Regions from separate parts of the Acetobacterium sp. UBA5834 genome, predicted to be linked through region 3. Evidence: predicted binding sites of a transcription regulator. Region 3 holds the regulator's gene; each other region holds the start of a gene.
What was found. The regulator LexA, encoded in region 3, represses DNA repair genes until DNA is damaged. The targets are predictions, from matches to a motif close to CNAACANNTGTTNG.
Positions count from the first base shown of each region.

Region 1 (10,738 bases), on a different contig from region 3:
GGCAGCTTTATGCCTCCGCAAGCGATTCGTCAGCTTCGCGATCTGATGCGGTATCGGTTTAAGCTCACTAACTTCAAATCCAGCGAGAAAAACCGATTCCAGAATTCATTGACGGTATCAAATATACAGCTTGGCAATGTTGTTTCCGATACCTTCGGCAAAAGTTCCATGGCCATCATTGAGCAACTGCTCAATCCTGCTTCCGATCAACCTCTGGATATTCCATCCCTGATTCACGGCACCATGAAGAAAAAAATTCCGGAACTGGAGATGGCTGTTGATGGCTTTATCACCCACGAACAAGCCGCTAAACTCCAGATTATCAGACAACACTTTGAGGATCTCAACAATCGAAAGTCCGATCTTGAAGATCTGATCCTTTGTCTTTCCCTGCCCTACACAGAAGAAATAAATCTGATCCTGACTGTTCCGTCCTTTAAAAACATCTTTTCAGCCATTACCATTATCTCTGAAATAGGTGCTGATATGGACGTGTTTCCGACAGCCAAACATTTATGCTCCTGGGCAGGGTTGACACCCACGAATAACGAAAGTGCCGGAAAGAAAAAGTCTGTCCGGATTTCAAGAGCCGGTTGCTATTTAAAACCGCTTCTGGTTCAATGCGCAATCGCTGTTGTTAAAAGCGAAAAACATCCTGAAATCCGTAACCGCTACTTAAAGATTAAAAAACGTCGTGGCCATAAAAGGGCGATTATCGCCATTGCCCGCATGCTTTTGACCGCTGTTTATATGATTCTAAAAAAGAAAGAACCTTACAATGCTGAGTTATATAAAAATTCGGATGTTCTTCCAGTAAGCCGTGAAATCACGGTTGACCAGGCGATTGCCTTAGCAAAATCTCAAGGTTATCAGATCCTCTCCGACGCCTGATCTTTCCATCACTATACTTTTTTACACCATCTCTTGATGGTTTGTTTGCTATGCACTAAATCAGACTTACCTGATACTTAGGATGTTTCAGACTTTCCTCTTTAAAAACGTAATTCTATCAATTTTTTTAAAATCATATAATAGTATTCTTAAAAATAAGAGATAAATCATAAGAAAAGCCGTTTATTATTTATTGTGTTCGGTTTATTCCATGTTATTGATCAATCATTTCAATAATGTATCTCAAACAAGAAAAAATTTCCATTTATTCAGCCATTTCGATGGCATATAATCATGTAAACGAATAATTTTGGAGGTGTTCTTATGGCAAGAACCTATTATTTTCCACCAGTAGTCATTATGGAACCGGGAGCAATTGAACTGATTGCGCCAGAGATCAAACGTATGAACGTGAAAAAAGCCTTAGTTGTAACCGATAAGGTACTTGTTGAAGCAGGTATTGTTCAAGATGTACTCAATGTATTAGATGGAGCAAAAGTTCCGTATGCCTTATTTTCAGATGTTAAACCCAACCCTACTGTTACCAATGTAAATACTGGTCTTCAGGCTTTACAGGAAAATGAATGCGATTTTGTCGTCAGTATCGGCGGGGGATCGCCCCAGGATACCGCCAAAGGAATTGCCATTCTGGCTACCAATCCCGGTGATTTACGGGATTACGAAGGCGTTGGCAAAACTGCCAATAAATCCCTGCCAATTGTGGCGATTAATACCACCGCCGGAACCGCCAGTGAAGCGACCATCAATTATGTTATCACTGATGAAGAGCGTAAACTCAAAATGGTTATTGTTGATCCCAACTGTCTGGCAACCGTAGCGGTCAATGATCCGGTTTTAATGCTCAAAATGCCAAAATCATTAACGGCTGCCACCGGTATGGATGCGTTAACGCATGCCATTGAAGGTTATACCACCGCCGGTGCTTCACGATTCACCGATCTTTTTAATCTCGAAGCCATCAAAGCCATTTCTGGTAGCCTAAGACAGGCCGTTGAAGATGGTGATGATTTGGATGCCCGGGATGCCATGGCTTATGGTCAGTTTGTCACCGGGATGGGATTCTCGAATGGCGGATTGGGAATCGTCCATTCTATGGCGCACCAGTTAGGCGGATTCTATGATTTGCCGCATGGGGTTTGCAATGCCATTCTATTGCCTTATGTTACGGCGTTTAATGCTGACGTTGTTGGTGATCGACTAAAAGACGTTGCTCAGGCGATGGGCGTGGACACCAGTCGCCGTGAACCGAAAGAAATCAATATTATGGCCATTGATGCCATAAAAAAACTCTCCAAAGATGTGGGGATTCCGGCCGGACTAAAAGAAATCGGAGTCAAAGAAGAAGATTTCAGTGAATTGGCTGATCTGGCACTGGCCGATATTTGTACCGGTGGTAACCCCAAATGTCCAACTAAAGAAGACGTGATTGCGATCTACAAAGCAGCTTTTTAAGTTAAGCATTTTTTTACAAATATAAAAAGACATTCTGAATTACTAGAGTGTCTTTTTTATTATGAAAAAATTAAAAAACATCGTATTATTAAACATTTTATACAAAATATTTTCAAGTTATTTTATTGTTTTTGTTTTAATTACGACAGGTTTATGGTATAATACAACCGTTACAAAAATAATAAAATTACTGTAAAAGTAACAAATAGACAGGGTCACAATTATTAATTGTGGGAAAGGGGAAAAATGAAAAAACATCGAGTTGTATCAGGTATCGTTACTGGTTCCCTGGTTTTGGCATTTTTAACAGCACCCGTCAATGCAGCTTCGTTAACCGAGCAGTTAGCTCAAAGTAATGCTCGACAGGCTGCAGCAAAGTATCAAGTCGACATGACTCAGAATACCATCAATGGGATTGAGGACGAAATCGGCAAAGTCAATGAAGAAGTAAACCGGATCAATGGAATAATCGGTGCAATCAATGCCGATATATCTTCCATCGAAGCAAATATTGCAAAAAAACAGGAAGAGCTGAAAATTGCTGAGGCCAAGAAGCAAGAACAGGAAGCAGCCATGAGCGATCGGGTTCGGGCGATGTATATGTACGGCAACGGCAGTATCATGGAATTTATTTTCTCAGCTTCAGATTTCTCGGATTTTATTACAAAATTAGATATGTCTCGTTACATTATGACGGCAGACAAGGACTCCCTGAATGCTCTGGAAGAAACGAAAAAAGTGATCGATGAAAAGAAGCTGAGCATTGAGGCAGATCGATTAAAAACAGTAGCGAAAAAAACCGAACAGGAAGTTGTACTAACTCAACAGGAAGAAGTTTTGGCTCAAAAGGATCAGCTATTGGCCCAAAACCAGGCAGCCTTAGAAGAATACAAGGCCATTGAAGAAGCTGAAGCAGCCACATCGGCAGATATTGAAGGCCAGTTACAGGCCTATTACGAACAACAGCGGGCCGCCGCCGAGCAGGCAGCTCAAAATAACGGCAGCACCGGTACGACGGATGGCTCGACAGGCGGGGATACGACCAATACTGGCGGTGGCGACAGCTCCGGTGGCGGATCAACGGCTCCTCCGGTATATTCCAGTTCGTATGTCTGGCCGTGCGATGGCAATATTACCAGTGAATTTGGCTGGCGAATCCATCCCATCTGGGGTGATTCCCGCTTCCATGCTGGCGTCGATATTGGCGCATCAACCGGGACACCGGTGGCCTGTGCCGGAAACGGAACTGTGATTTCAGCCGGTTGGAATGGCGGTTATGGAAACTGTGTCATTGTTGATATCGGCAATGGTTTGTCGGCAGTATATGCCCATTTAAGTGCAATTAATGTATCATCAGGTGAAACTGTTGCGGCCGGTCAGACCGTTGGAGCGGTTGGCAGCACTGGCGACTCAACAGGTGCTCATCTTCATTATGAAGTGCGTTTGTATGGATCGCCAATTAGTCCCTATATTTAGAATTAATTTTTCCAACCGTTACACGGTATATATGATGAGAAAAGATGAACAACGTCTTTTCTCTTTTTATTTTGCCAATTGAATTTCTTAAATCAATAGAAAAACAGGAATTCGGACGAATTTCGATACATTTGTTACAAAATATTTATTTTTTTAATGAAATTATTCAAAAAGTATGCTAAAATGAATACAGTTTCAAATGAGGAATGATTTGAAGGCCAAAAAACGGACCAATACCCGGAAGTCTTTTTCAATTAACATTCTTTTGATTAAAATAATCTTAACTTGTCAAAAAACATTTAAGCAGAAAATAGGATAGCGCGTGTTAAAATGCCCTGTCAAAGCAAGCGAATGATAAGTAAATTAGGAGTGGCTAAGATATGATCGAATTTAAAAATGTAACCAAGGGTTACGATAAAAACAAGAGCGATGCGCTTAAAAACGTCAGTCTCTTTATTGATAAGGGTGAGTTTGTTTTTCTGGTGGGCCGAAGCGGGGCCGGAAAATCAACATTTATTAAGCTTCTTTTAAGAGAGATTGAAGCGACAGAAGGTTCAGTATACATTAATAATTTTAATGTCTCAAAATTGTCAAAAAAAGAAATCCCTTTCTTAAGACGAAAAATGGGGATTGTCTTTCAGGATTTTCGGCTGCTGGAAAACAAAAGCGTCTATGAAAATGTGGCCTATGCCATGGAAATAATCGGAAAATCTGAAAAGCAGATCCAGAAACGGGTGCCGTTGGCTCTGGATATGGTTGGCTTATCCCATCGGATGAACCACTATCCCCATGAGTTATCTGGTGGTGAGCAACAGCGGGTGGTTATTGCCCGGGCGATTATTAACAACCCCTCTATTTTGATTTGTGATGAGCCGACCGGAAACCTTGATCCCGAAACATCCTATGAGATTATCAGTATTCTGGAAGAAATCAACCGTAGAGGAACAACTGTGGTGGTGGTTACCCATGACCGGGAAATCGTTGATACCATGAAAAAACGGGTTTTGACATTGGAAGACGGTGTTCTCAAAGTAGATGACGCGACAGGTAGGTACGGATATGAAGTTTAGTTCCATTAAAACAATGCCCAAAAATGTTGTCCGGGATACCTTAAAAAGCATTGAACGAAATAACCTGATGAGTGCGGCTTCGGTGCTGTCGGTAATTGCTGCGTTGATTATCCTGGGGATTTTTCTGATCTTAACCATCAATGTTCAGGAAGTGACCAAAGATGTGGAATCGAAACTGGAACTGAAAATCTTTCTCCAGTCCGATTTTACCGACACTCAAAAAGCAACCATAGAACAGGCTTTGGAGAAAAGTGACCTGATTGAAGAAGTTACCTTTGAAAGTGCCGAAGAAGCTTTGGAAAAGTTCACCGTCAGTCTGGAAGATTATGCGCCGCTGCTCAGTGGTTATAATTCAGAAAACAACCCAATGCCAGCATCCTTTGTTGTCCGGGTGACTGATCCGGATGATATGGATGAAGTTCAAACCCTGGCCATGTCGTTTGAAGGCCAAGGGGTTGAGTACGTCCGATATGGTCAGGAATATGTGGAAGCACTGGTGAGTTTCAATAAATTTACCAATACTTTAAGTATAGTGGTATTGGTGGTGTTATCAATGATTTCCATCTTTATTATTTACAATACGATTAAATTAACCGTTTTTGCAAGACGACGGGAAATTGGCATTATGAAATATGTGGGTGCAACCAACGCCTATATCCGGGCGCCGTTCATTCTGGAAGGGACGCTGTTGGGGTTGATGGGAGCCATTGTTGCTTTCCTGATTATTCGGATCACCTATTATTATATTTTGGGATTAGTTGGCGGAAATTTATTTTTGCCAGTGGATGCCAGTTTGGCTTCTCCCGATGCAGTGATGGGACAATTGATTTTCTTCTTCCTGATTTACGGAGGGTTTATCGGTGCCGTTGGTAGCGTATTTGCGATTCGCAAATTCTTGGATGTATAAATGATTAGACTTAGTCAAACACAGGAGGATTGTTGGATGACAAAAAAACATATTATTTCAGGCATAGTGGGTATGATGGTGACATTGGGGATACTGATATCTCCGGTTAATGCTGCATCCCTGACCGAACAGCTGGCAGAAAGTAATCAAAAACAGGCGGCTGCACAATACCAGATTGACATGACCCAGAATACGATTGCTGGTATCGAGGCCGAAATCGGCAAGGCCAACGAAGAAATGAGCCGAATCACGGGCGTCATTGATAAAATTAATTCTGAGATAGCCGTATTGGAAGCGAACATTGCCAAAACTCAGGAAGAACTCAATATTGCCGAAGCCAAACGGAAAGAACAGGAAGAAGCCATGAACGAACGTGTCCGTACTATGTACATGTACGGAAATGGTAGTATGTTGGAGTTTTTATTTACTTCATCCGATTTTGCCGACTTTGTTACCAAGGTTGACATGTCCCGCTATATCATTGAATCGGATAAGGCATCATTGGACGCTTTAGCTGAAACAAAGAAAATAATCGATGAAAAGAAAGCTAAAATTGAGGCCGACCGGCTGCAGACAGTTTCTAAAAAAACTGAGCAGGAAACGGCCTTAGCCCAGCAGCAGGAAATTAAAGCTCAGAAAGACAGTCTCTTGGCCCAAAACCAGGCGATCGTCGCTGAGTATCAGGCAATTGTGGCGGCTGAAGCAGCCAACGCAGCGAGCATTGAAGCTCAGGTTCGGGAAATGATGGCAGCCCAGGCAGCCGCTTCTGGCGGGTCAACCACTGGTGGCAGCACGACCTTTGTCCCATCAAACGGAACCTATCAATGGCCGTGTCCGGGCTATTATCCATCCGCGGATGATGATTTCTTTGGTACCCGGTTGCACCCGATCTGGGGTGATTACCGGACCCACTATGGCGTCGATATGGGTGCCCCATCCGGAACACCGATCCTTGCTATGGGCAACGGTGCGGTGTTATCAGCCGGCTGGAACGGTGGTTATGGAAATTGTGTTATTGTTGATTTAGGTAACGGCCTCCAGGCCATGTATGCGCATATGAGTGGTTTTGCAGTATCAGCAGGCCAAACTGTCAACAAAGGCGATGTGGTTGGTTACGTCGGCTCCACCGGGGATTCCACCGGGGCCCATCTCCATTTCGGCGTACTTTCCGGCGGATCATTTGTTGATCCTTTAGGATATTTTTAAGCGAAACATTGTAGACTATAACGAAAGAACAGGAGAAAAGAATCATGATTCTTTTCTCCTGTTTTATTTGTATAATAATAAAATTTAGGATAAGGTGAAAAAATGGAAAATAAGTCAAAAAAAACCAAACTCATCGTGGTAATTGTGGTGCTGATCATCACAAATATCATCACCTTCACAGTGGCCACAACTGGCAATTATCTGATCGGCAACAAGTTGATTGTGACGGTTGACAGCAGTGAAACAGCCGCCGGGATAAAAAAACTATTAGCGCTAAAAGAACAGATTGGTCTGGAGTATTATAAGGATGTTGATAACACCACTTTAATTGATGGGGCCATCAAGGGCATGTTTGACAGTCTGGGTGATCCCTATAGCAGTTATTTTACCTCCGAAGAATTTAAGAAATATATGGAGTCAGCCACTGGCGTCTATGAAGGCATTGGGGTCGTCGTGACAGAGGATGATCAGGGCGTGACCTATGTAATTGCCCCGCAAAAAGGCACACCGGCTGATCAGGCCGGGATCAAAACGGGCGATAAAATTATCAAGGTGGATGGTGAAGATGTCAGTACGATCGGTTCGGATGCGGTAGTGGCTAAGGTAAAGGGGCCAGCTGATACCACCGTTAATATCACCCTCTTACGTGGTGAAGAAGTCATTGATATGCAATTGGTACGCAAAACCATTGAAGCAAAAACAGTGGAATCCCGGGTGATCGGCGATAAAGGCTATATCCAGATCAGTGAATTTACGGATAAAACCGCTGATGATTTTGAAGCCCAGCTAAGTGAACTGTTGGCTCAAAATATTACCGGTTTGGTGATTGATTTGCGTAGTAACCCCGGCGGCGGCGTAAAGGAAGCGGTGGAAATCGCTGATCGGATTCTGGGCGAAACCATGGTCGTTTATACGGTTGATAAAAACGGCAATAAAACCGAATATACCTCAGATGGCGAAGAACAGCTTAGTCTGCCAATGGTTGCCCTGGTTGATGGCGGCTCGGCCAGTTCCGCTGAAATATTGGCTGGGGCTCTTCAGGATACAGGCGCTGCCCAGCTGGTCGGCACCAAGACCTTTGGAAAAGGGATTGTTCAGGAAATCATCAGTCTCACTGATGGCGGTGGCTTTAAGGTGACCAATTCCGAATATTTCACCCCTAACGGCAACAACATTCACGAAAAAGGTCTCGAGCCAAATATCGTGATTGAAGCGACTGACTTTATGAAGAATAACTTTTTCACCGACGAAGAAGATGTTCAACTACAAAAAGCCTTACAAGTTCTTAGTGGAACCAATTAGAATCTATGAGCATGCCATAACGGCATGCTTTTTCTATTGGTGAGGAATAATTAAGATTTTATTAAATGATAAGGATTATTGTTTGCCATTAAAAAAAAGCTGTGATAGAATAATGGAACGAATGTTCATCAAACTGATTGGAGGGTGCTGATGAAAGATATGAAGCACGCATTTAAGGTTGTCTCGGAATACGAACCTAAGGGTGATCAGGGACCGGCCATCGAAAAAATTGCCAACGGAATTAAGGCGGGGTTAAAGTATCAAACCTTACTGGGCGTGACTGGCTCCGGAAAAACCTATACTATGGCTAAGGTAATTGAAGCGGTTCAGAAGCCAACCCTGGTGATTGCTCATAATAAAACCCTGGCGGCCCAGCTGACCAATGAGTTTCGGAGTTTTTTTCCGGATAATGCGGTGGAGTATTTTGTCAGCTATTATGATTATTATCAACCGGAAGCTTATGTACCGCATTCGGATCTGTTTATCGAAAAAGACTCGTCCATCAACGACGAGATTGATAAATTACGTCACTCTGCTACGGCAGCTTTATTTGAACGTCGGGATGTAATTGTGGTGGCCAGTGTGTCCTGCATTTATGGACTGGGAAGTCCTTTTGATTATGAAAATTTGATGCTGTCACTCCGTCCGGGGATGGAAAAAGATCGGGATACGATTATCCGTAAGCTGGTGGATATTCAGTTCACCCGAAACGACATTGCTTTTGAGCGGAACAATTTCCGGGTGCGCGGCGATATTCTGGAAATATTTCCCTCGGCTTCGTCAAACAAGGCGATCCGGCTGGAATTTTTCGGGGATGAAATTGAACGGATTACTGAGATTGATACCCTGACCGGGGAGATTTATGGGGAGCTGAACCATGTCTCGATTTTCCCGGCGTCTCACCACACCACCACCCCGGAAAATCTGGAACGGGCGATTGCTGGAATTCAACAGGAACTGCGCCAACGCTATGACGAATATACCCAAAACAACCGTCTGGTGGAAGCCCAGCGGATTCTGCAACGGACCAACTATGACATTGAAATGCTCCGGGAAATGGGCTATTGTAACGGCATTGAGAATTATACCCGCTACATCAACGGGCTGCCCCCAGGATCACCACCCTATACCCTGATTGATTATTTTCCCAAAGATTTTCTGATGATTGCCGATGAGTCCCATGTCTCGATTCCCCAGATTGGCGGGATGTATGCCGGGGATAAAGCCCGTAAGAGTAACCTGGTGGACTATGGCTTCCGGCTACCCTCAGCCTATGATAACCGGCCGCTGAATTTTTCCGAATTCGAAAGCAAGATCAATCAGATTGTCTTTACTACGGCAACCCCCAGCAAATACGAAAAAGAACACAGCCAGAATACCGTTGAGCTGATTATTCGACCGACCGGTCTGATCGATCCGGAAATTACGGTTCGCCCGGTTGCTGGTCAGATCGATGACCTGCTCGGTGAAATCAAACTAACCACCGGTCGGGGCAATCGGGTATTGGTCACCACGTTAACAAAGAAAATGGCTGAAGATCTAACCGACTACCTAAAAGAAAATGGTGTCCTGGTGAACTATCTGCATTCGGATGTGGATACCATCGAGCGGATGAAGATTCTAAGGGATTTACGGCTGGGTACCTTTGAGGTGCTGGTGGGCATCAACCTGCTGCGGGAGGGTCTTGATTTGCCGGAAGTTGGTCTGGTGGCGATTCTGGATGCTGACAAAGAAGGATTCCTCCGTTCAGAAACGTCGCTGATCCAAACGGTTGGCCGGGCGGCCCGTAATCTGGAAGGTCATGTCATTATGTATGCGGACAAGATGACACCCTCGATGGATCGGGCTATCAGCGAAACTAATCGCCGCCGGGGTATCCAAAGCGCCTACAATGAGGCCCATGGTATTACCCCCAGTTCGGTCAAAAAAGATATCCATGCTGTTATCGAGGCGACCAAGGTGGCCGAGGAACCGGCAACCTATGCAATTGGTGATGAAGCGCTGGATATTGATGTGAAGATTAAAGAACTCGAAGTCGAAATGCTGACGGCGGCCGAGGCCCTGGAATTTGAACGGGCTGCCAATTTGCGGGACGAAATTCATCATCTCAAAAATTACCGAAGATAGCTTAAGCTGATGTTATAGCGGGATGGCTGAAACTAAATTTTAGTTGTTTTTTAATTTACAGAATCGGCTAGTACCCGCCAACGAATGTACCAGACCATGACTTAATGGTGTTTTTTCATTTAATAATTCATGCGGCATAATTAAGGAGAGAATAAACATAAATATGAAATATATCGAAATAAAAGGTGCCAAGGAGCACAATTTAAAAAACATTAACTTAAAAATACCCCGGGATCAGCTGGTGGTTTTTACCGGGCTGAGTGGCTCGGGGAAGTCATCATTGGCT
Region 1 covers NZ_DJGY01000036.1:42,222-52,959, forward strand. Annotated here, with positions in the region: gene B3F51_RS07880 (IS110 family transposase) at 1-891, shown strand, start outside; gene B3F51_RS07885 (iron-containing alcohol dehydrogenase) at 1,216-2,364, shown strand; gene B3F51_RS07890 (murein hydrolase activator EnvC family protein) at 2,611-3,840, shown strand; gene ftsE (cell division ATP-binding protein FtsE) at 4,221-4,910, shown strand; gene ftsX (permease-like cell division protein FtsX) at 4,900-5,817, shown strand; gene B3F51_RS07905 (murein hydrolase activator EnvC family protein) at 5,854-7,023, shown strand; gene B3F51_RS07910 (S41 family peptidase) at 7,126-8,325, shown strand; gene uvrB (excinuclease ABC subunit UvrB) at 8,476-10,452, shown strand; gene uvrA (excinuclease ABC subunit UvrA) at 10,616-10,738, shown strand, end outside.
Region 1: uvrB (excinuclease ABC subunit UvrB) is a predicted target of LexA. The motif match lies at 8,440-8,453, and genes of this name have one in related genera.

Region 2 (10,738 bases), on a different contig from region 3:
AAATACTTTTCTGAAAAACACCTTCCAAATGAAAACCAGCTTTTTCAATGGTTCTGCGCGCCTTCTGGTTATCAGCAAAGGGCCGAGCGTAAATTCTGACCAAATCCGACTCATCAAAAGCTTTTTCACAGATCTGCTTAATGGAACCAGTCATGATTCCCTGTCCCCAATAGGGTTCGCCAAGCCAAAAACCCAACTCGCCACTTTTGCAACTGACATCTTCCTGCATCAGCAGACTGATCGCTCCAATCGGCGCATCATCGATTGTGATCGCCTTGTTTAGATGCCTTCTTTTATTCTGATGAATACTTTTAGTAATAAACAGATGGGCATCATCCAGAGTGTATGGATAGGGAAAGGTGTTTCGTAAATTTCCTGCTATCTTTTCATTATTGGCCAGAGGCACAATATTTTCAGCATCACTTAGCTTCCATTCTCTTAGTCCAAATTCCATTTTTTGACCTCCTTTGATCATCGCCATTGATTTCTAGTTTTTTCTAAAAAACTAATTTGTACTCGTTTACTTTTTAATTTTCATCAGCTTAACATCTTTGGAATTTTATGTCAATATTTTTTCTTTTTGCAACCATTTATTACCTTTACTTGTTTGATATTTCTCAAACAAGAGGTAGTGCTGAAACTATATTGTTCGTTAATTAACAAATCATTTTTAATCAAGATGTTGTTTTTCGATAGATTTTATTCGGGTAACTTTAATACAGATACATCAAATTCAATTTATGGATAACATACTTTTTATCCATTGTCTGATAGCTATTGAACAACTTTTTATTTCTTTATCAATTCCACATAAACAAATCAGCTATTTAAATGATCTTGATAGTTAATCTACTGCTATATCTATCAAATTGACACCATATCACTGCTAATACTATGAAAAATATTTCTCCCTAAAAAACCGATAATAACGTTGCGATTAAATGCATTTAAATGAAAAAAATCACTGTCTTGAGGCTTTGTTCCACCATAATAATTTTACTTTTCAATTTTTTTTGCCCTAATTTTTTTATTATTTTGAACTCTAGCAAAGAGAAAATTAAGTATTTTTTAAGATTCATCGTTTTGATTGTTACTCTGACAATCGTTGTCGTTTCCTGCTTTGATTCCTAGATCAGCAAGCAAATCTGCTATACTTTCTTCACCATTTAGCATAAAATTAGAGCATCAAAGCGTCATCATAATAATCATAGGTGAAAAAATGAACAATCAACCCGAAATAAAACTATCCGTCCGCAATCTGGTGGAGTTTATCCTCCGCTCCGGAAATATCGATTCTCAGTTTATCAGCAACGCCAGTGCACTGGAAGGAACCCGGGCCCACCAGAGGGTTCAGAAAGATAATCGAGACAAAGGCTATGCCCCTGAAGTATCGCTAAAACATCGTTTCGAATATGAAGGCTTCTGTTTCCGAATCGATGGCCGGGCCGATGGCATCATCACCAGCGAGTCCGAGATTATTGTAGACGAAATCAAGTCAACCAGCCGGCCGTTGGAACAGATTGACGAAGACTACAGCCAAACCCATTGGGCCCAGGCTAAATGCTATGCCTATATTTACGCCATCCAGAATGAACTACCAGTAATCAGCGTACAGCTGACCTATTTTCAGCTGGATACCGATGAAATCAAAAAGTATCTAAAAATCTTTACCCAAACTGAACTGACTGTTTTCTTTTACGATTTAATCAATCAGTACCTGGTCTGGGCTGCTCTGACCAGCAACTGGGTGACTCGCCGCAATACCGCCATTCGGGCTCTTGCTTTTCCCTTTGAGCGTTATCGCCCGGGCCAGCGGGAACTGGCAGTAGCGGTTTATAAAACCATTGTCGAACAGAAAAAACTTTTTGTCCAGGCTCCCACCGGAATTGGCAAAACAATGTCAACTCTGTTTCCCGCCATCAAATCGATGGCTGAAGGGCATACTGCCAAAATTTTTTATCTAACCGCCAAAACCATTGTCCGGGAGGTTGCCGAGGAAGCCTTTGCTAAAATGGCAAATCAGGGATTGGCTTTCAAAAGTGTCACTCTGACTGCCAAGGACAAAATCTGTTTTCAGGAAGAAACCATCTGTGATCCCGATCACTGCTCTTATGCCCGGGGTCATTTTGACCGTGTTAATGCCGCACTGCTGGATATCCTTAAGCAGGAAGACCGCCTGACCCGACCCGTCATTGAAAACTATGCACACAAACATCAGGTCTGCCCTTTTGAGTTTTCTCTCGATTTAACCCTCTTTAGTGACTGCGTGATCTGTGATTACAACTATGTTTTTGATCCCCGGGTTTATCTCAAACGTTTTTTTTCCGATAACGGCAGCGACTACAGCTTTTTGATTGACGAAGCCCATAATCTGGTCGATCGGGCCCGCTCAATGTTTTCGGCCGAACTTTATAAAAAACCATTGCTGGAGCTAAAGCGATTGTTTAAAGATAACGACCCCAGTCTTGCCAAAGCGCTGGGAAAACTCAACACTCACATGATCGGGCTGCGAAAATTGGCTACAACCAACTCACCTCACCGCCAAAAAGAGGCCCCCAAAGATTTCTTGCTGCTGGTGATGAAGTTGATTGCTCTGGCCGAAGTATGGCTAGTCAGCAATGAAGGCCGCCCGGGTCACGAGAAACTACTGGAACTGTATTTTAACGCCCTGACCTTTATGCGCACCGCCGAGTTTTACGATGACCACTTTCTAACCTACGTCGAAAACGCCAACGGCGATACCCGTATCAAACTTTTTTGTCTGGATCCTTCCCACTTGCTGGGAGAAGCCCTCAAACGAGGCCGGGCGGCGATCTTCTTTTCGGCCACCCTGTCACCACTCGACTATTTTTCAGAAATTCTCGGTGGTGACCCCGACAGCTATAAAATTAGTCTGCCATCGCCCTTCGATGTTAAAAACCGAGAACTACTGATTGCCGATACCATCTCAACCACCTTCCGCAATCGCGAAAAAACCTACTCCACCATTGTCCGTTGCATCAAAACGGTACGGGATCAGCAGCCAGGCAACTACATCGTCTATTTTCCATCTTATAAATATATGAATGCGGTGTTTGAAATTTTTAGCGCCAGCTACCCGGAGGTCGTCACCATCCGGCAGGCTCCGGAAATGAACGAGGAAGACCGGGAGCTGTTCCTGGGTCAGTTCCGACCGGCACCCGGGGCTGCCCCGACCGGGATGTTGGGCTTTGCGGTGCTGGGCGGGATCTTTTCCGAAGGCGTGGACTTAAAGCACGAGGGCCTGATCGGCGCCATTATTGTCGGAGTCGGTCTGCCCCAGATCTGTTTTGAACGTGATATCATCCGGGATTATTTCAATAAAAAAAAACACACCGGCTATCAATATTCCTACCTCTATCCTGGCATGAACAAGGTTCTCCAGGCTGCCGGACGGGTGATTCGAACCGAAACCGACCGAGGCGTGATCGTTCTGATTGATCAGCGCTTCAGTAGCCCTAGCTATCGTCAGTTATTTCCACAGGAGTGGTTTCCCCATCGCCAGATCCGGAATGAGCCCGAGCTTAAAAAAGCCCTCCAGGATTTCTGGGCCATGACTATACCGCAAAACTGACGTAAAAAAATCTGCTGTCGCACTACGACAGCAGATGTCTGATAACCATAATGGGGTGATGAAAAATCAGCCGCGGGCCGCTAAAACCCATTACCTTGCGAATTTTTAGCTGATTCGCTTTATTATAGCAGGGGCTTGGACAGTGATTGCAAAAACCCTTGTTTTCGCCATAGCGGCAATGATCCAATCGGTTCAAGGCATAACTTAACAGGGTCTGGCACTCCGCACAGAGATCGTGTGATCGATGTTTTTTGCGGCAATAGATTTTGAGCATCACGGCAAGGATCCGTTTTTCCTGGTCTATTTTTGGCACTCGGCTTTTTTCCTTATCTTTCTTTACTTTCGACAAACCATTTGGGTTCTTCATAATAGAGACAGACTTCCTTATTCTGGATCCGGCAGGTGTAGCGAATACCCTGCCCGCCCACCTTCAGGGAGACCCCCGGGCGCATATCCAGAACCCGGTCAATAGAAAAAACCCGACCGTCCTCCCACAAAACCTGGAGGGGGATGATTCTGCCATCTTCTTCAAACTTTGCAATCACCTGGACAAATTTTTTTATTGCCATTTTCTTAATTCTCCTTTAAAAGTATCCAATTGGATGGATAACATGATCTTTTTTGGGATCCAGGCCGCTCATCGAATCACCAATGGTAACCGCCCGACGCAGAACCAGATTGCCAAAGCGCTTGCGTAAATCATCAACGGTATCATCGAGCTGGGCCTGACGCATCCGCAACGCTTCATTGCCAAAAACATCCAACTGAATCGGGGTTGAATCCGGTACCAGATCAGTGACCCGCACCCCCAGGGAGCGAATATCCGAACTGAAATCATAATTCTTTTCAAACAAGGCAATGGCGGCTTCAGCTATTTCCCGGGTCAGATCCGAGGGTTTTGCTAGCTTTGTTTGCCGGGTGAAGCTGTGAAGTTCTTTGTTACGGACATGAATCGCTACTGTTAAACAATAGCAGCCGGTTTCCCGCAACCGCATCGCCACACTTTCAGTCAGCATATAGAGGATCAGCTTGACATCCTTCAGGTCTTTTAAATCCCGGGGGGTAGTGATGCTGTTGCCAATGCTTTTGAGAATCCGTTCGTTACCGTTATAATGCTCGTCAAAGGTTTTGACCGGGCTGTCATCAAGGCCATTGGCAAAGCGCCACAACACCATCCCCATCTTACCAAACTGGAGCACCAGAAAATCTGGGGATGTTTGCGCCAATTGTCCAATGGTATAGATACCATATTTCATCAGTTTCTTTTTCGTGGCTGACCCCACATAGAGCAGATCCCCAATTTCCTGGGACCAGACAATTTTTTTGAAATTATCCCGGGTGATCACCGTGATGGCATCGGGTTTCCGATAATCCGAACCAAATTTGGCAAAGATTTTGTTCCAGGAAACGCCAATCGAAACGGTGATACCCAGTTCCTCCTGAATGGCCTGGCTGATTTTTTCGGCAATGGTTCGGCCACTGCCGTGAATCCGGGAACTGGCCGTGACATCAAGCCAAGCTTCATCGAGACCAAAAGGCTCCACCTGATCGGAATAACGGTTATAGATTTTTCGGGCCAGCCGGGAAAAACGCAAATACAATTGATAATTTGGGGGCATCACCAAAAGCCCAGGACATTTCTCCCGGGCCTGCCACAGGGCCTCGCCGGTTTTAACCCCAGCAACCTTTGCTTTCTGGTTCTTCGCCAGAATAATCCCATGACGTTTTTCCGGATTGCCACCGACCGCCACCGGAAAGTCCCTAATCTCCGGATGATAGAGACATTCCACATTGGCATAAAAGCTGTTGATATCAGAGTGTAAAATAATCCGTTCCATGACCCACCCATTTAATCCGTTTTAATTAAATTAGCACATATGTTCTGTTGTTATTTTATACCCATCCACACTCTTTGTCAATGGCCAAATTATACCTTACTGCGATTCGGGCTTGTTTGCAGGGCTGATCCGGTCTATTTGACGAATCAGTAAAAACCCCCGAAACGACTGTTATAACTGCGTTTCCGGGGTTTTAAGCTTAACCAGGCAATCGACTCTACCGTCCTTTTTCATACGAAACAATTGTTCTTATAAGCATTGTCGGCCTGACTCATTCGTCGCAAAAACTGTCATCAACTCAAATAGTGTTCACAATTATGAATTTCACAATAAACCGGATTCCATCTATTCTTGTGCGACCTGCTTTTTTAATTGTAGGTTGCAACATATTCGGCTTCGGCCTGTTGGGCTTTCTGGTTGCCGACACCACAGCGGGGATTCAGCAGTGAGCAGTTTTTTCCGCAGCCACCACAGCGCAGTTGGGATAAAAATTCGCTCAGGCTGGGAACATCGGGTTGTGGTTCGGTGACTACCGGTTCCTCCGCAGCCGGGGTAGCGGCGACAATCGCCGGAGTTTCTACCGGTGCTGCAGCGGATGCAGTAACGGTTTCAGTCACCGTGGTGGCCGGTTCAGAAATAGCGGTGCTGGGTGTTTCGGTGGTAGTCGCAGTGGCTGTGTCGGTCGTCACCGCCGCAGCAATACTCTCACTTTCACCAGTGGCAGCATCATTCTTGGCGGCAATCGCCGGAGGAATTTCGGCCTGAGCAGCCTTCACTTGCTCATAGCTGTGAAAAGTATTGACCCCCACCCCATAGACAATCAGCAAAGCAGCGACGGCCGCCGTGCATTGGCGGATAATTTTATTTTTCATACTTAATACACCTCATTTTAATTCTTTAATTTTACAACCTTCTTCACACTAAATTGAATAAGGCCCCGGCCGAAAACAGGGTCAGCAGCACGTAGCTGGCTAAACGAAACCACTGCAGCTGCCGGGGAATTTCGGTGGCAATTTTCCCCGACAGCACGCCTGATAGCAGTACCATCAGCAATACCGGGGTCAGGGTACTTGCGGCGGCAAAGACCCCGCCAACTAGAGCAGCCGTCGCCAGCGGCAGGGTGGTGGCCACTCCCATCATCATCAGTAGCGGCCCACAGGGTGAGGCTCCATAGGCCAGACCGGCGGAGAATAGCGGCAACAGCCCTTTTACACCATAGCGGTTGATAGTATCAGCCTTTTTTTCACCGCCGCAACCGGAACAGAGACTGGCCCGGTTGGCTTTGTTTTTGTAATCGAGCAGCCATTTTCCGATCAGCACCAGGCCCAGGGCTATCATCGCCAGCTCCATCATCTGACCCAGGTTGATCCCACCGACATAACCGGCGGCATCAATAAACTGACTGCCAATCAACGCCGCCAATCCGCATAACACCACCACGGCGATGACCTTGCCGATAAAAAAGCTAAAAAATCCCAGCAGCGATTTTTTTAGCCCCTCGGCATGGGTGATGATATAGCTGGACAAAAAGACGCTGACCGCCGGACTGCAGCAGGTGCCGCAGCCCAGCCCCACCGACAGGGCCGTGGCCAAAACCGGAAGCAGTAATGTCAGCCCCATGGTCAGGCCCGCTCACTGGCAATCAGGGCGGCACCGATGGCCCCGTTAAACTGGGGGTATCGGGCCACATAGACATCCCGCATCATTTCTTCTTCAAAGGCTTTATGGACTCCGATATTCAGGGCACCGCCGCCGGTCATCAGGATATCTCCGCCTTTTTCGGCCTTTTTCATCATTTTAATGATCCGTTTGGCCATCGATAAATGCATCCCGGCCAGAATATCCCGGCGGTCATACTTCCGGGCCACCAGCGACACCACTTCTGACTGAGCAAAGACCACACAGGTGCTGTTGATATCACAGGGGGCCTTGCTTTCCAGCGACAGCGGGCCGACCTGATCGATGGTGGTCTCTAGAATCTGGGCGATGACTTCCATAAATTTGCCGGTGCCAGCGGCGCATTTATCGTTCATGGTAAAGTTCTTAACGGCGTAATGCGAGTCCAGATAAATGATTTTGCTGTCCTGACCGCCGATATCAATAATCATCCCCGGTCGGTAATCCGGCGGTGCGGTTAAGCGCACCCCATAGGCATGGGCGGTAATTTCGGAAATATCGTCATCGGCAATATCAAAGACCTTGCGGCTGTAACCGGTGGCCATGGTATAGCGCACCTGAGCACGGTTAATCCCCCGGCGGACACACATTTTTTCAATCAAGGCACTGGCTGCAGCATTGTTATCAATTCCAGTATTGGTGACCATCGCATCCACCACCTGATTCTGGCAGATCAGCGCCGCCTTGGTATAGGTTGAGCCGCCGTCAAGTCCGGCATAATAATTTCTGTTCATGTTATTCTCCTGTTTTCTAGTCTTAGCGGTAATTGTTAAATTAATAGCATCGAACAATGATTGCTTTGGGTGCAGTTTCCACAACAAGAAGAAATCGCTATGCGAATTTCTTCTTGTTCGCGGGCAGTCGCCAACTACAAGTAAGCTTGTGATTGGCTCATTGCCTTCACGAAAACAATTTCGTAACGTGTAGGCGAACAGTTCATCGAACTGTCCGCCGTACAGTGTAGAAATTGTTTCGTGCGAAACTGGGACCAAAGCTCACGGCACTTTCGCAAATGCTTACTTTGATCATAAGATAAACCCCGTACCGACAATTTGTCGGTACTGCAGTTAAGTGTCACCCTGCTATTTCTGATTTTTTCAGTTTGCTAATTCGGGTTTCCAGATCTTTCAATTTGATCAGCTCAATAAAGGCTTCAATCCGGATCCGCAGTTGTTCAATATCTTCTTCGTTGTAATCACTTTCTACCCGGATCACCGGGATGCCCAGTTTACCCAGCTCATCTTCCAGCGTCTGGTATTCAAAATCATAGACCAGACAGCCCCGGAGGACGTGATAAACCACCCCCTGAACCTGGTGGTCGGCAATCATCTGTTTGATCCGGTAAATCCGCTGGCTGTTGTCAACAAAGGTCGGACAGGTACAGGGTCTCGTGTAGCGATTGGCCAGCGACCGCATCAAGCCATCAAAGCTCTGATCCACCACGACGGTGGGGTCATAAAGCGAACGCTCACCCATACAGGTCTCGTCGCCGACCAGAATGCCCCCGGTTTCTTCAATCAGCAAGGGGATTTTAATATTGGGGAAAATAACCGGTGATCCGGTGATCATAATCCGGGGTTGTTTATCTTTGCTGACGTAGTGCTTATCTTTTTTACGCCGGGCCAACTCCTGATTAAGGCGATACAGCTGCTGACTCCACTGCGCCACCGGCAGATACGAAAAGGCATTCATCAGCGCCATGGCGTGGGTTCCTTTGATTAAGGCCGGGACATGTTTTTTAAACTCATTAAACTTTGACATCTGATACTGGGCAAAACCCATGGCATCAATGCTCTCTGCCAGGCTTTGGTAGCTAATCGTCTGGCCGGTGACCGCTTCCAGTTCGGGAATCAGCTGATAGAGTTCCTGAACGTACTGCTCCATATCGCGATCCTCACTTTTGGCGGTGGGCACATGGAGGGCGTAGGTCGGCACCCGCTGCTTTAACATGCCAGCCATTTTCTTTTTGCAGTCGCAGGTAATCGGCACCACCATCAGAGCACAATCATCATAAATGGGCATCACTTCCATGGCCTGAAAACCCATCACCGCTTTGATCAGCGGACAGGCGTCCCGGGGCACCAGGTCATCGCCGATGGCAAAGGCGGTATAGCTACCACTGCATAGTTTCACCGGCTGGGCCCCGACAGCGTAGATCAGCTCATTGGGAACCATCACACAATAAGTGCCGACGATTTTGGTATCGGCCGGTTTTGCGACGTTTTTCAGATCCACATAGATGTCTTGCAGAACCTTGAAAAATGGCTCCATGGCGTCCGGGGCACCGGGTAATTCGGCCAGCCGCCGCAGGTATTTGGCGGACACCTTGGTGGCTTTGTCGACAAAGCGCTGGCGTTGCCGTTCGGCCATGGTGGTCGGCGGGTTTCGGTGATGGTCGTCGCACTTGTTTTCAATGACGTTTTTGATGACGTGATTCATTTCGGGCTTATTTCTTTTATTATCAATTAGACTCATTTTTTTTCTCTTTTCCTGATCAAGCGCTTTAAACGCTTTTCGTTTTTTTTATGACCTGACATAAAGGTCTTGCGGGAGGCTTTATAAAATCTCAGCCCGCCGAAGCTCATCGCCAAGGCCTTGTTTTCCGGACATTTGTCAATACATTCGCCGCACATAATACAGTCGGCGGTGGTGACATCACGCTTTTCCCGTTCGGTATAAATGGTTTTAATCCCCATCGGACAGGCTTCGTAACAGGCTCCACATTCGGTACAGGCCTGACAGTCTTTTTTGATGCGAAACAACGAGATCCGATGACCGAGACCGATCAGGTAGCCCAACGGACAGATGTTGCAGAAGAAGCGGCGCTTGAAAAAGCTGCCAATGATCACCACAATCATCGCGAAGCCGCTTAAAAACAGTGACACCTTAAATCCCGCCAGGGCCGGTGAAACGGTGATGGCCGGGCAGATATTACAGAAGTTGCCGCCGACAAAACTGAGCCCCAGAAATAACAGCAGCAGCGTCCATTTGATCGGTTTTAAGCGGCTATAGAGTTTTTCATTGAAGGACAGGCCTTCAATTTTCAGACCCTGCCGGGTTTCATGGGTGAGATCCTGAATCAGCCCCATCGGGCACAGAAAACCGCAGATAAAGCGGCCCAGCACCACGATCGAGAGCAGCAGCGAGCCCAAAAAGATGCCGATTTCCGACCAGCTCATGCCCACCAGGGAGTTTAAGTGGGCCAGGGTATAACAGCTGCTGTCGATCAGCTGATCCTGATTGATGGGACAGGCAAAAATCGGCAGTTCAATATTGCCAAATCCCTGCCCCAGCCATTTGACCCCGTAGATCAGGGCGAAAAAGCTGATCAGCATGATCATCCAGCGTATCGTCATAAAGCCGAATTTGCGCTGACCCTTAACGGTACCCCCGGGCTTCAGGCTGATCCGCTCAGCGGCAAAACGGCCCATCACCGGATCATTGCGGACAATCCGGCGCCGCAGCCACAGGCACAGCACAATGCCGATGATGGCAAGCAGCAAAATGATTAACACCGGAGTGATGGCATAGCCACTGTCGTCAGATCCAAATGCGTAAAAGACCAGGTTTCCGGCAAACAATGACAACAGCATCAACACTCCGCAAATGACAATCACCGTCGGCGTGAAAA
Region 2 covers NZ_DJGY01000060.1:53,646-64,383, forward strand. Annotated here, with positions in the region: gene B3F51_RS11805 (GNAT family N-acetyltransferase) at 1-454, opposite strand, end outside; gene B3F51_RS11810 (ATP-dependent DNA helicase) at 1,220-3,592, shown strand; gene B3F51_RS11815 (nitrous oxide-stimulated promoter family protein) at 3,615-3,905, opposite strand; gene B3F51_RS11820 (hypothetical protein) at 3,919-4,161, opposite strand; gene dinB (DNA polymerase IV) at 4,177-5,430, opposite strand; gene B3F51_RS11830 (hypothetical protein) at 5,799-6,302, opposite strand; gene B3F51_RS11835 (sulfite exporter TauE/SafE family protein) at 6,346-7,050, opposite strand; gene B3F51_RS11840 (acyl-CoA dehydratase activase) at 7,053-7,841, opposite strand; gene B3F51_RS11845 (2-hydroxyacyl-CoA dehydratase subunit D) at 8,182-9,582, opposite strand; gene B3F51_RS11850 (4Fe-4S binding protein) at 9,579-10,738, opposite strand, start outside.
Region 2: dinB (DNA polymerase IV) is a predicted target of LexA. The motif match lies at 5,667-5,680, and genes of this name have one in related genera.

Region 3 (10,738 bases):
GCACCCGACCCTGTCCGAAGCGATCATGGAAGCCCTTCATGATGTCCATGGAAAATCAATAAATAAAGTTAAGATGCATTTGTGAAAATTTAAAAATATTTATGATGAACAAAAAAACACTTGACATTGTCGTATGAATGATTTATCATATGATCAATAAGACATATGAAAGATCATTCATATAAGAAAGAAGGATTATTATGTATAAGAATTTTTCACCCGATCAGGTTAGCTTAACAAAATATTTATTCTATACCGGCAAAGGCGGCGTCGGCAAAACCTCCACAGCCTGTGCCACGGCAGTGAGTCTTGCTGATCAGGGCAAGCGTGTATTTCTCGTCAGCACCGATCCGGCGTCAAATTTACAGGATGTTTTTGAAACCGCATTAACCGGTCAAGGGGTAACGATTAAGAATGTCCCCAATCTCGTGGTTGCCAACCTGGATCCGATCCAGGCCGCTGAAGAGTATAAGGAGTCAGTCGTTGGCCCTTATCGGGGAAAATTACCCGATGTGGCCATTGCCAGTATGGAAGAACAGCTGGCCGGTTCCTGCACCGTTGAGATTGCGGCCTTTAACGAATTTTCCCGCTTCATCACCGATGAAAAAATGAGTCAAGACTATGATTATATTATCTTTGATACCGCCCCCACCGGACACACCCTCAGAATGCTGCAACTGCCATCAGCCTGGGATAGCTTTATTGATGAAAGTACCCATGGCGCTTCCTGCCTGGGGCAGTTATCGGGTTTGACCGAACAAAAGAAGATGTATGAAAAAGCTGTACGCACCTTATCCGATGGCGACAAGACGACCCTGATTCTGGTTTCCCGTCCCGAACCATCGCCACTGGCCGAAGCGGCCAGAGCATCAAAGGAACTTAAAGAAATTGGGGTGGACAATCAACTATTGATCATCAATGGGGCCCTGGAAAACTTTGACCAATCCGATGACATTGCCACCGCTTTCTATGGCAAGCAAAAAGATGCCGTCAAAAATATTCCCAACAGCTTAAAAACCCTGGATATTTATACCCTGCCATTACGGGCCTATAACGTTGCCGGGGTCGACAACATTCGTCGCCTGTTTACTGAAGACGACGTGATTGAAACAGAGCAAGTACAGAAAATCAGCGATTTGCCCGGTTTGGAAAACCTGGTCAAAGACATGGTTGATTCCAACAAAAAAGTTATCTTTACCATGGGTAAAGGCGGCGTCGGTAAAACCACCATTGCCGCTGCGATTGCGCTGGGCCTTTCAAAAATGGGCAAAAAGGTTTATCTGACCACCACCGACCCGGCTGGTCATCTCAGTGCCGCAACCATGGGCGGGGAAAATATCACCGTCAGTAATATTGATGAAGCCGAAGAACTGCAGAAATACCGGGATGAAGTCATTGGTAAAGCCAAAGCAGCTAACATGAGTCAAGATGACATCGACTATATCATTGAAGATCTGGAATCGCCCTGTACCCAGGAAATTGCTGTATTCAGAGCCTTTGCGGAACAGGTCGAAAAAGCTGAAGATGGGGTGGTTGTCATTGACACCGCCCCCACCGGACATACCCTGCTGCTACTCAACTCTACTGAAAGTTACCATAAAGAAATGCAGCGATCCAATGCCGATATTCCCGATTCCGTCGTCAATCTGCTCCCACGTCTGCAAAATCAGGCCGAAACCGAAGTTGTTATCGTCGCCCTGCCAGAAGCAACCCCAGTTTTTGAGGCTCTCCGGTTAGAAGCCGATTTAAAACGGGCCGGGATTTTGAGCAAATGGTGGGTGATGAATGCCAGCTTGTTGGCCACCGATACCAAGGATCCGTTTTTGCGGGCCAGAGCCAATAACGAACAAAAATGGATTAAACGAATCGCCGAAGATACTAACGGCAATTATGTGGTTATTCCCTGGAAAAAATAACGAATCAGTTTTGACAGATAAAAAACCAACTCAATAGATTAAAATATAAAACAAAAGGAGAAATAAAATGATTATTACAGATGAAGCAAAAGTGGTATTGGAAGAAATGTTAAAAGAAAACGGTCAGGACTCACTCCAGGCAACCCTGCAACAAGGTTGTTGTGGCAGCTCCCTTTATTTTACTTTTACCAATAAAAAAGCAGACGATCAACCCGTTATTGTCAATGGAATTAACGTGCTGATGGACGGCGAAGCAGTGCTTAAAACCAATACGGTTACATTAAAAATAAATGAAGAGGGCAAGCTGGTTGTTGAAGATACAGCTCAGGCTTCAGGTTGTTGTTAATTCAATAAGTTGCTGGGTTAATCAGATAGTATCAAAAGGCAAGTCCTTTTAGAAGGAGAATCAAATGAGTAAAGTAGAAATATATGATCCAGCTATGTGCTGTTCAACCGGTGTCTGTGGTCCCGGCGTCGATCCCGAATTGCTGAGAGTTTCAGCGATGTTAAACGTTCTGGAAACCGAGGGTAAAAAAATTCTGAGGTACGGTTTATCTGAAGATCCCATGGCCTTTGTGGTAAACAAAACTGTTAATGATTTAATTCTTAATGAAGGAGTTGCCGTACTTCCGGTTACCCTAGTTGACGGAGAGGTGAAAAAGAAACAAGGATACCCTTCAAATACCGAATTGGCAACCTGGGCCGGACTTACTGAAGAAGAATTGATGAAGTTGGTTCTCAAAGCCCAAATGGCAACGGTAACCGTAAATAATTAATTTGTTTAAGTGATCGCTTAAAAATAAATCAAAATAGAAGCATAAATTAACTTTCAATGAATAAATATAAAGATGAGATTTTACTTTGCTAAAGGTTGTTTGAACGTTGCTTTCATGCAACCTGATCAAACAACCTTTAGCTTAGATCTTAAAAGAAATATACAAACAACTGCCAGAAGAAGGGTTCACCTCAAATTTTTCTTGAACAAGTACATACCCTGGTAGGCCTGGATGTCTGCGACATATCGCCTGAAGAAGTTGGCTTTTCAATTATGGCCGAAATCCAAATGATTAGTAATGTCGATACCGGAACCCCCCCCAAAGAACTGAAACAAAAAATACAACTAAATCAGTGCGTAATTTTTTAGGGTAACCCTAAAGTAACCAAAACCATAAATGGAGGAAAAAATGACAGTCATCGAAATACTTAAAGTATTGTCGGATACCAATCGTTTGCGAATTCTGAATTTACTTTATGTGCAGGAATTATGTGTTTGCGAACTGGAGTATTTATTAGGTATTTCGCAATCTAATTTGTCCAAACATCTGCGGTTAATGAGCGATGCCGGTTTTTTGGAAAGTCGTCGCGAGAATAAATTTGCCTATTACAAAATCAAAGACCTGCTTTTCGTCGAACATCCCTTTCTGACGGCAATTTTCGAAACAGAATTAGGTAAAGAAGATTTTCTGGTGGCTGAATTAAATAAGCTGGGTCAGTATCGAAACAGTGAATTAACCTGCCACAGTATCACTGCATTGATCGTGTAAATAATGAAATCGATGGGGAAGCAAAGTAAGTCGTTATAGACTTTCTAATCCCCTGTCATTTGGGAGAACAAGAATGAAGCGAGGCAAATATGGAACTGAAACGAATTTATATTGAACTCACAAATCGCTGTAATCTGAATTGTGAGATGTGTTTTCGGCATACCTGGGATACGGTTGAAGGTGATATGGATTTGGACCTGCTCAAATCGATCCGGGAACAGGTCAAAGAATTTCCCGCCCTGGCGGAGGTTTTTTTCGGCGGGATCGGGGAACCAACAGTTTACCCCCATTTTAAAGAAGCGGTCGAGTTATTTGAAGACTATAAACTGCTGATGACCAGTAACGGAATTATGACCGAAGAAATTGCTAAGGTATTATGTGAAAAATTCACAGAAGTCTATTTTTCAGCCGATCAGTATCATGAAGATACTCAAGGTGTAAAGGATCAACTGATCAAAACCTTTGAAACCATATCCAATTATCATAAACAAACCCATTCACCGACGCCGAAAGTGGGGGTTGCCTATGTACTGACTAAAAGCAATGCCGAGGCCTTATTTGACATCATGAATATGATGCGACATTACGGCTTTCACCGTTTATCGCTTTCTCACCTGCTGCCGATCAATGAAAAAGATGCTGACGATATTTTTTACAACCGCTATGAAAATCCAGAAGGCAAGGCTTATCTGGAGAGAATATTTACTTATCGTGACATAAAAATAAATATCCCCGATATGGAATTAAAAACCGAACGACGCTGTACCTTTATCGATAAGGGCTATATTTATATTGATACCCAGGGGGAAGTGATGTCCTGTTATCGGCTGGCAAACAGTTATGACGAATACGTCTTTGGTGATAAAAAAAGGGTCATCAAACATTCTTTTGGCAATATCAAAGAACGTTCCCTGAAAGAGATAATCGAAGGAAAAGACTATCAGAGTTTTTGGCATACGGTTTATAATAACCAGTACCCCTCCTGCATCGACTGTGATTTAAGAGGCGGCTGCAGTCTGGTGGAAGACACCAAGTACGATTGCTATTTCAACACCCCTTCCTGCGCCGATTGTCTATGGGTTCGAAATTTTGTCCGCTGTCCGTAACCATTCAGTATCGATTTTTAAAGAAAACACTGTGAAGCGGGACCTAATTCAGTTCACAGTGTTTTTTTTGTTTAATTGTTGACAATTAGATATCAATGTTTTAATATTAAATTAAGCATTTAATTAATTAGTGATTGGAGTGACGTGAATGAATGGAGTAATAATCATGGTAGTTGGCTTATTTCTACTTTCTATTATTTCTGGAATGTTAGGGTTGGGGGTTGCTTTCGCAGCGATTCCATTTCTAGGGTTATTTCTTCCTGATCTTGTCAATCAGGTTCAACCCTTGAGTTTACTACTGAATGGCGTGACCGCATTGTTTGCAGTATTCGGTTTTGCTAAAAGTGGTTTTGTGGATTGGAAAAAAGCGGTTTATCTGACCATTGTAGCTACTTTGGCTGCACCAGTTGGAGCTTGGCTTGTCCATTATGTTCCGCAGATTTATGTCTGGTTCTTATATTTTGGAGCCGTCTTTTTTTTGGCCTATCGACTCTTTAAACCAGTTAAACATACTAAGGGACAGCAGGAGAATTTTAAATTAGCGTTGATGCTGGCAATTCCGATTTCTGTTTTAGCCGGATTTCTGGGTGTTGGACCGGGATTCATTTTGATGCCGACCTTGATCCTTGTCGGATTTGAACCTAAAAAAGCGGCTGGGATTACCGCCTTTGCAGTGATTGCACCGTCTTTTTCTTCATTAATTCCGCATCTGTCAACTGCACAATGGGACTTAGCGCTGATGATACCGTTGTTGATCGCCGGAGCAGTTGGTTCATTCGCCGGGGCTCGAATTACTAGCTTGTTTATGCCCAGTGGTCGAATGAAACAAATGTTTGCCGTAATGATATTAGTTGTTACCTTTTATAAAATCTTTACTCTCTTTTCCTGATAAAGACGCTTAAAGAAGACCAGTGAGTAATATAGGCTGATAATGATCGCTACATATTGTCGCATTTGAACTACTGCATGTAGTTGTGATCAAGAAAAACACCTGCCATTTTGGGCAGGTATTTTTCTTGATGAACTATTTAAACTTAATGGATTTCATCTGTGTGACAAAATAATAATCTCCGGCTGAAGCAACCATTTCAGACCAGCTATTAAATTTACTGTTTGTGATGACCAAGGTGTCGAGTTCAACTTCGGGAATAGTCCGAAATTCGTCCTCTGTCGCCGCTGAAAAACCTCTGGAATTCAGGAACGATTCGAAATCATCAAAACTGGTGTATTTTTTTATAAAGGAACGGGTTAGATAGTTTTTAATAAGGCTAAATTCACCTTTTGATGAATTTTCATAGCTCTCACTAGATCTGTTTTTATTTTCTTTTAATAGCATAACAAGTACCTCCATGGAATTTTCAGCTTTTTGCTGTTGCTTTCATTATGACAAATTAATACGAATAAAGCAAGGTATCTTTTAAATGTAAAAGAAATAACTAAAACATCTCTCTTGTTGTCAACAATTGATTTTACTGACTATGAAACTTGACAAGCCAATAATTATAGCATATCATATGAATAAAGAGATATATGTAGAAGTCTTCATAAAAATAAAATTTTTAAAACCGATAAGAAAAAGGAGAAAAAATGAGTAAAGTAGAAATTTATGAGCCAGCAATGTGCTGCTCTACCGGCGTATGTGGACCAGGTGTCGACCAGGAACTATTAAGAGTGGCAACCTTTTTAAATGAACTCGAAGGCGAAGGGAGAAAAATTATCCGCTACAATCTTTCCAGCGATCCGATGGCCTTTGTTACCAATAAAGAAGTCAACGATATCATTGCTAACGAAGGAACAGAAGCTTTGCCAATCACGGTGGTGGATGGGGAAGTCAGACAGAAAGGTACCTACCCATCTAATGCCAATTTTGCAGAGTGGGCAGGCATGACCAGAGAAGATATTATTAAGATGGTTCAGAAATCACAAAATACATCATCAACTGGCGGCTGTTCATGTGGTGGCAGTGGTTGCTGCTAAGTTTTAATACAATTAGCTAAGCTGTCAGCTCGAATTTGATAGCTTGGGTCATGTGATTGAATTTGCATATTTTGTAATAAAAAAGACGTTTAGATGCGTCTTTTTTCTTTTTTTGCGTCTTAAGATGTAATAATGTCAAGTTGCGTGATTAACTTATCTTTAGAAAAAGAGCAGCTTTTTAAAGAAGCTTATCGGGTTCTAACGGTTGGCGTAATCTGATGTAGTGGCTACAGCTGAATAGCCAGCGGCTATCAAAAATGATCTTGCGATGGTAGCCAGATGCATCGCTGGTGCTGAGGATATCGTTACGATCAGGACAATGATGGAAAATACCGGCTTTCAGAATATCAAACTGGTCCCCAAAGATAACAGCAAAGAAATCTTAACAAACTGGTCGCCGGAAAAAAAGATTGACAATTATGTCACATCATTTATTATTGAAGGAAGCAAATAGAATTTTTAAAAATTAGATGTCCACAAAATAAAATGTGTTTGGCGGCTGCAAAATAACCAATACTGTTCTAAAATATTTTGTCGCAAAATGTAAGTTTCGTGACAAAATGACTAAAGTGTGGTAAACTATAATAAAATCTGCCGGTGCTTGTGCAAATACCATCTCAGCTTATGCCATCTTTTTTGCAGCTGTTACCAGCCAACCCCGGCAAAAATTTTAGGAGACTCTGATGACCATCCCAACCAATCTAACTGATAAAATTATTCCCAATAATGCACTGCTGGATGAATTCCTAAATTATGTTTTAACTATTAAAGGTTATTCTGAAAAGTCCGCCCAGGCTTACCGTTATGATCTGATTATTTTTTTTCGCTTCCTCAAACGCTATTTTGCGATGGTTCCCCAATCGCTGCCTTTTGATGCAATTCCCGTCGATGATATCGACATTGATGTCTTAAAATCGGTAAATCTGGGGATTCTCTATGCCTTTCTTTCCTACTCCAGTAAGGAACGGCAAAATGCAGATGCGGCCCGAAGCCGCAAGGTCTCTTCCTTACGTTCATTCTTTAATTATCTGTGCAATAAGCAAAAGTACTTTCTGCCCAACCCGGTGACTGAACTGGAAATGCCCAAACTCCCGGCCCGTCATGCCCGTTATCTGGAATGGGACGAAGCCGTGGATTTATTAAAAGGGATTACCGGTCGCCATAAAGAAAGGGACTTTGCCATTGTTACCCTGTTTCTCAATTGCGGGATGCGTCTTTCCGAGCTGACCCAAATAAAGATTTCCGACATCAAAAACGATGCCCTGCGCATCATTGGTAAGGGTAATAAAGAGCGTACCGTCTTTTTAAACCATGCCTGCTTAAAAGCCATCAATCGCTATCTGGCGGTGCGCCCAGAATCCAACTGCCCCTATCTCTTTCTCAGCCAGCAAAATGGCCCGATCAGCAATCGGGCGGTTCAGCACCTGGTCAAGAAACATCTGGCGAATTGCGGTCTCAATACCGATGAAATCAGTGTCCACAAACTCCGCCACACCGCTGCAACCCTGATGTTCCGTTATGGCAATGCCGATTTGCGCTCGGTTCAGGAAATTCTTGGTCATCAGAATGTTTCAACCACTCAGATCTATACCCATGTCAATGAAGAAATCCTCCGGGATACCCTTAACCAAAATCCGTTGGCACAGTTTGAAAGCGATGATTGACAACAATGGTAAAATTAAGAACTTACGTTTGCCTTTAATCTGGTGATATGCTATAATGAAGCATAACTATTTTGGAGGAAAACTCATGTACGAGGATTTAAACAGCAAACAATTAGATATCTTGAAATTTATAGAAACCCAAATGCGCGATAAACGTTATCCCCCATCAGTGCGGGAAATTTGTGCCGCTGTTAATCTGAAATCGACTTCCACCGCCCACACCTACCTGAAAAAGCTGGAAGAGCTGGGTTATATCAAGCGTGATTCAACCAAAACCCGGGCTATCGAGGTGTTGCGCCACGATCCCAATGAAACCATTTCCAGTCACTTTGATGAAAAAACAATTATCTCATTGCCAATTTTAGGCTGCGTCACTGCCGGTGCTCCAATTCTGGCAATTGAAAACATTACTGATATTTTCCCGCTGCCGCTCGATTTTACCGGATCCGATGACGCCTTTATTCTTATAGTCAAGGGGACTAGCATGATTGAAGCCGGGATTCTCGATGGTGATAAAATCATCGTCCGAAAGCAGGAGACGGCCCGAAATAATGACATTGTTGTAGCGCTTTTGCTTGAAGATAACGAAGCCACGGTCAAACGCATTTTTTACGACGAGCCCAATAAAATCCGGCTGCAACCGGAAAATAAAACCATGGATCCGATTTTCTGCAATGCCCAGGATATCAAAATTCTTGGCAAGGTAACCGGTCTGATCCGCAAATTTTAGAGCAATAAAAAAAGATGTGCAAACATCTTTTTTTTATTTTCCGTTAGTCCAGTTTCATTTTGTCTTCAATGCTTTTAAAGACATCTTTTTCGATATGATTTTTGTTGGCTTTGACCAATTCGATCTGGCTTTCAAACAACTGATTCTGGAGATCCAGGATTGTTTTGCGGCTGGTTTCACTTTCAATTTTTCCTTGTCGTAAGTGTTCCCGGTATTGGGCCAACAGATCATTTTTTTCATCCAGTTCTTTTTGCAATAAGTCTTTCTCTTCAGCCAGTGCTTGATATTTTGCCTGTTCTTCGGCCAGCAAATCGCTGAGTTTCTTGAGTTCAGCTTTAACTTGTTTCACCTCGCCGACTTCTTTGGCTTTTACTTCTTCACTGCTCCGAACTTCTTCCTCTGCGTTGAAAAGCCGCTCGGTAATATTCATACAGCCTAAAATCGCAATCCGAATATGGTTTGTGAAGGGATTCGCAGCCTTGACCCGTTCCAATTCGGTATTGACGTAGTCAGAAACGTGCTTAATATGCTCTTCGTTTCCCTTGGCCTTTAGATTAAATTCGGTATCGAGTATGCGTAATTCCATGATTGTTTGTTCAGGCATTTTTTCCTCCTGTGAAATAAATTTAGTTCTCAAAAGTGATAAAAAGGTTCTTCTTTGTTATATTCTATTATAGGTAATAAACAAGAAAATTACAATTGATTTATCAATTAATACTGCTCAATGACATCAGCCAGTTCTGTATTGCTTAAAATTCGGTAGTCAATCTGTTTTATCTCAAGATGCTTAAAACCAGCCCGTGATTCGCTATGGATAACCGGAATGGAATAAATCGCCTTCTGGTATTTTCTGGCGTAATCCAGGGTATAAATGGTACCGCTCCCCGGCGTAAAATTGGAAACAATCACAAACTGACTGGACGCACTCTGAAGACGATCCCTCTCTACGAACTTATATGGCAGAAGGGTTTCATGATGGGGGTATTCGGATACCAGACAGCCCCCCATGCCACAGATTTTATCTGCCAACTGCTGATTGGTGCTGGGATAAACCGGAGCTAAACCAGAAGGCAGAAAGGCCACCGTCTTCCCACCGGCATCCAGACAACCCTGGTGCCCATAAGAATCAGAACCGATCGCCAGGCCACTGACTACCACAAAATTGTTTTCGGCCAGTAACTTACCGGCTTGAAAAGCAAAATCTGCCCCCAAGGCGGAAGGTTGGCGGCTGCCAATCACTGCCGCCCGTTTGGAATGTGTTAAAATACTCAAGTCGCCCTGATAAAAAATCAACACCGGATGATCCGAAAATCTCAGACTATCCGGAAACGCTTCATCCCAATACGAGCAGCAAGAGATTCCCAGCTGACCGCATTGTTCGGCCAGCGTCTGGGCACAGTCCTCAGCAGCTGCGATTTCGGCCTTGCTGATCTGGCTGGAAATCATCCCAAAAGTCTGGCCGATTTCAACCAACTCCCGGAAACAAAGCTGCTGAGGGGCGGTGATCAACTCCAGCAAGCGGATCGTTTTCTGTCGACCGACCCCTTTTAATTGCTGAAGCCCGACAATATGTTCACAAATCAGATTCATGATCGTTTCAATACTTACTCACGGAGTTGGGCATCAAATGCCTGTTTCAATTCACCGAGAATCTGGTCGATAACCGGATTAATATCATTGTCAGTGAGGGTTCGTTCGTGATGACGGAAGTTTAAGGCATAGGCCAGACTCTTATAACCGGCCGGAATTTGAGCTCCGGTATAGACGTCAAACAACTCAATGCTTTCAAGGATTTCGCCGC
Region 3 covers NZ_DJGY01000069.1:96,656-107,393, reverse strand. Annotated here, with positions in the region: gene lpdA (dihydrolipoyl dehydrogenase) at 1-85, shown strand, start outside; gene arsA (arsenical pump-driving ATPase) at 201-1,916, shown strand; gene B3F51_RS14445 (hypothetical protein) at 1,984-2,262, shown strand; gene arsD (arsenite efflux transporter metallochaperone ArsD) at 2,327-2,692, shown strand; gene B3F51_RS14435 (ArsR/SmtB family transcription factor) at 3,101-3,460, shown strand; gene B3F51_RS14430 (radical SAM protein) at 3,550-4,566, shown strand; gene B3F51_RS14425 (sulfite exporter TauE/SafE family protein) at 4,715-5,455, shown strand; gene B3F51_RS14420 (hypothetical protein) at 5,591-5,902, opposite strand; gene arsD (arsenite efflux transporter metallochaperone ArsD) at 6,154-6,543, shown strand; gene B3F51_RS14410 (hypothetical protein) at 6,812-6,997, shown strand; gene B3F51_RS14405 (tyrosine recombinase XerC) at 7,227-8,207, shown strand; gene lexA (transcriptional repressor LexA) at 8,293-8,937, shown strand; gene zapA (cell division protein ZapA) at 8,981-9,541, opposite strand; gene B3F51_RS14390 (DNA-processing protein DprA) at 9,649-10,527, opposite strand; gene pheT (phenylalanine--tRNA ligase subunit beta) at 10,542-10,738, opposite strand, start outside.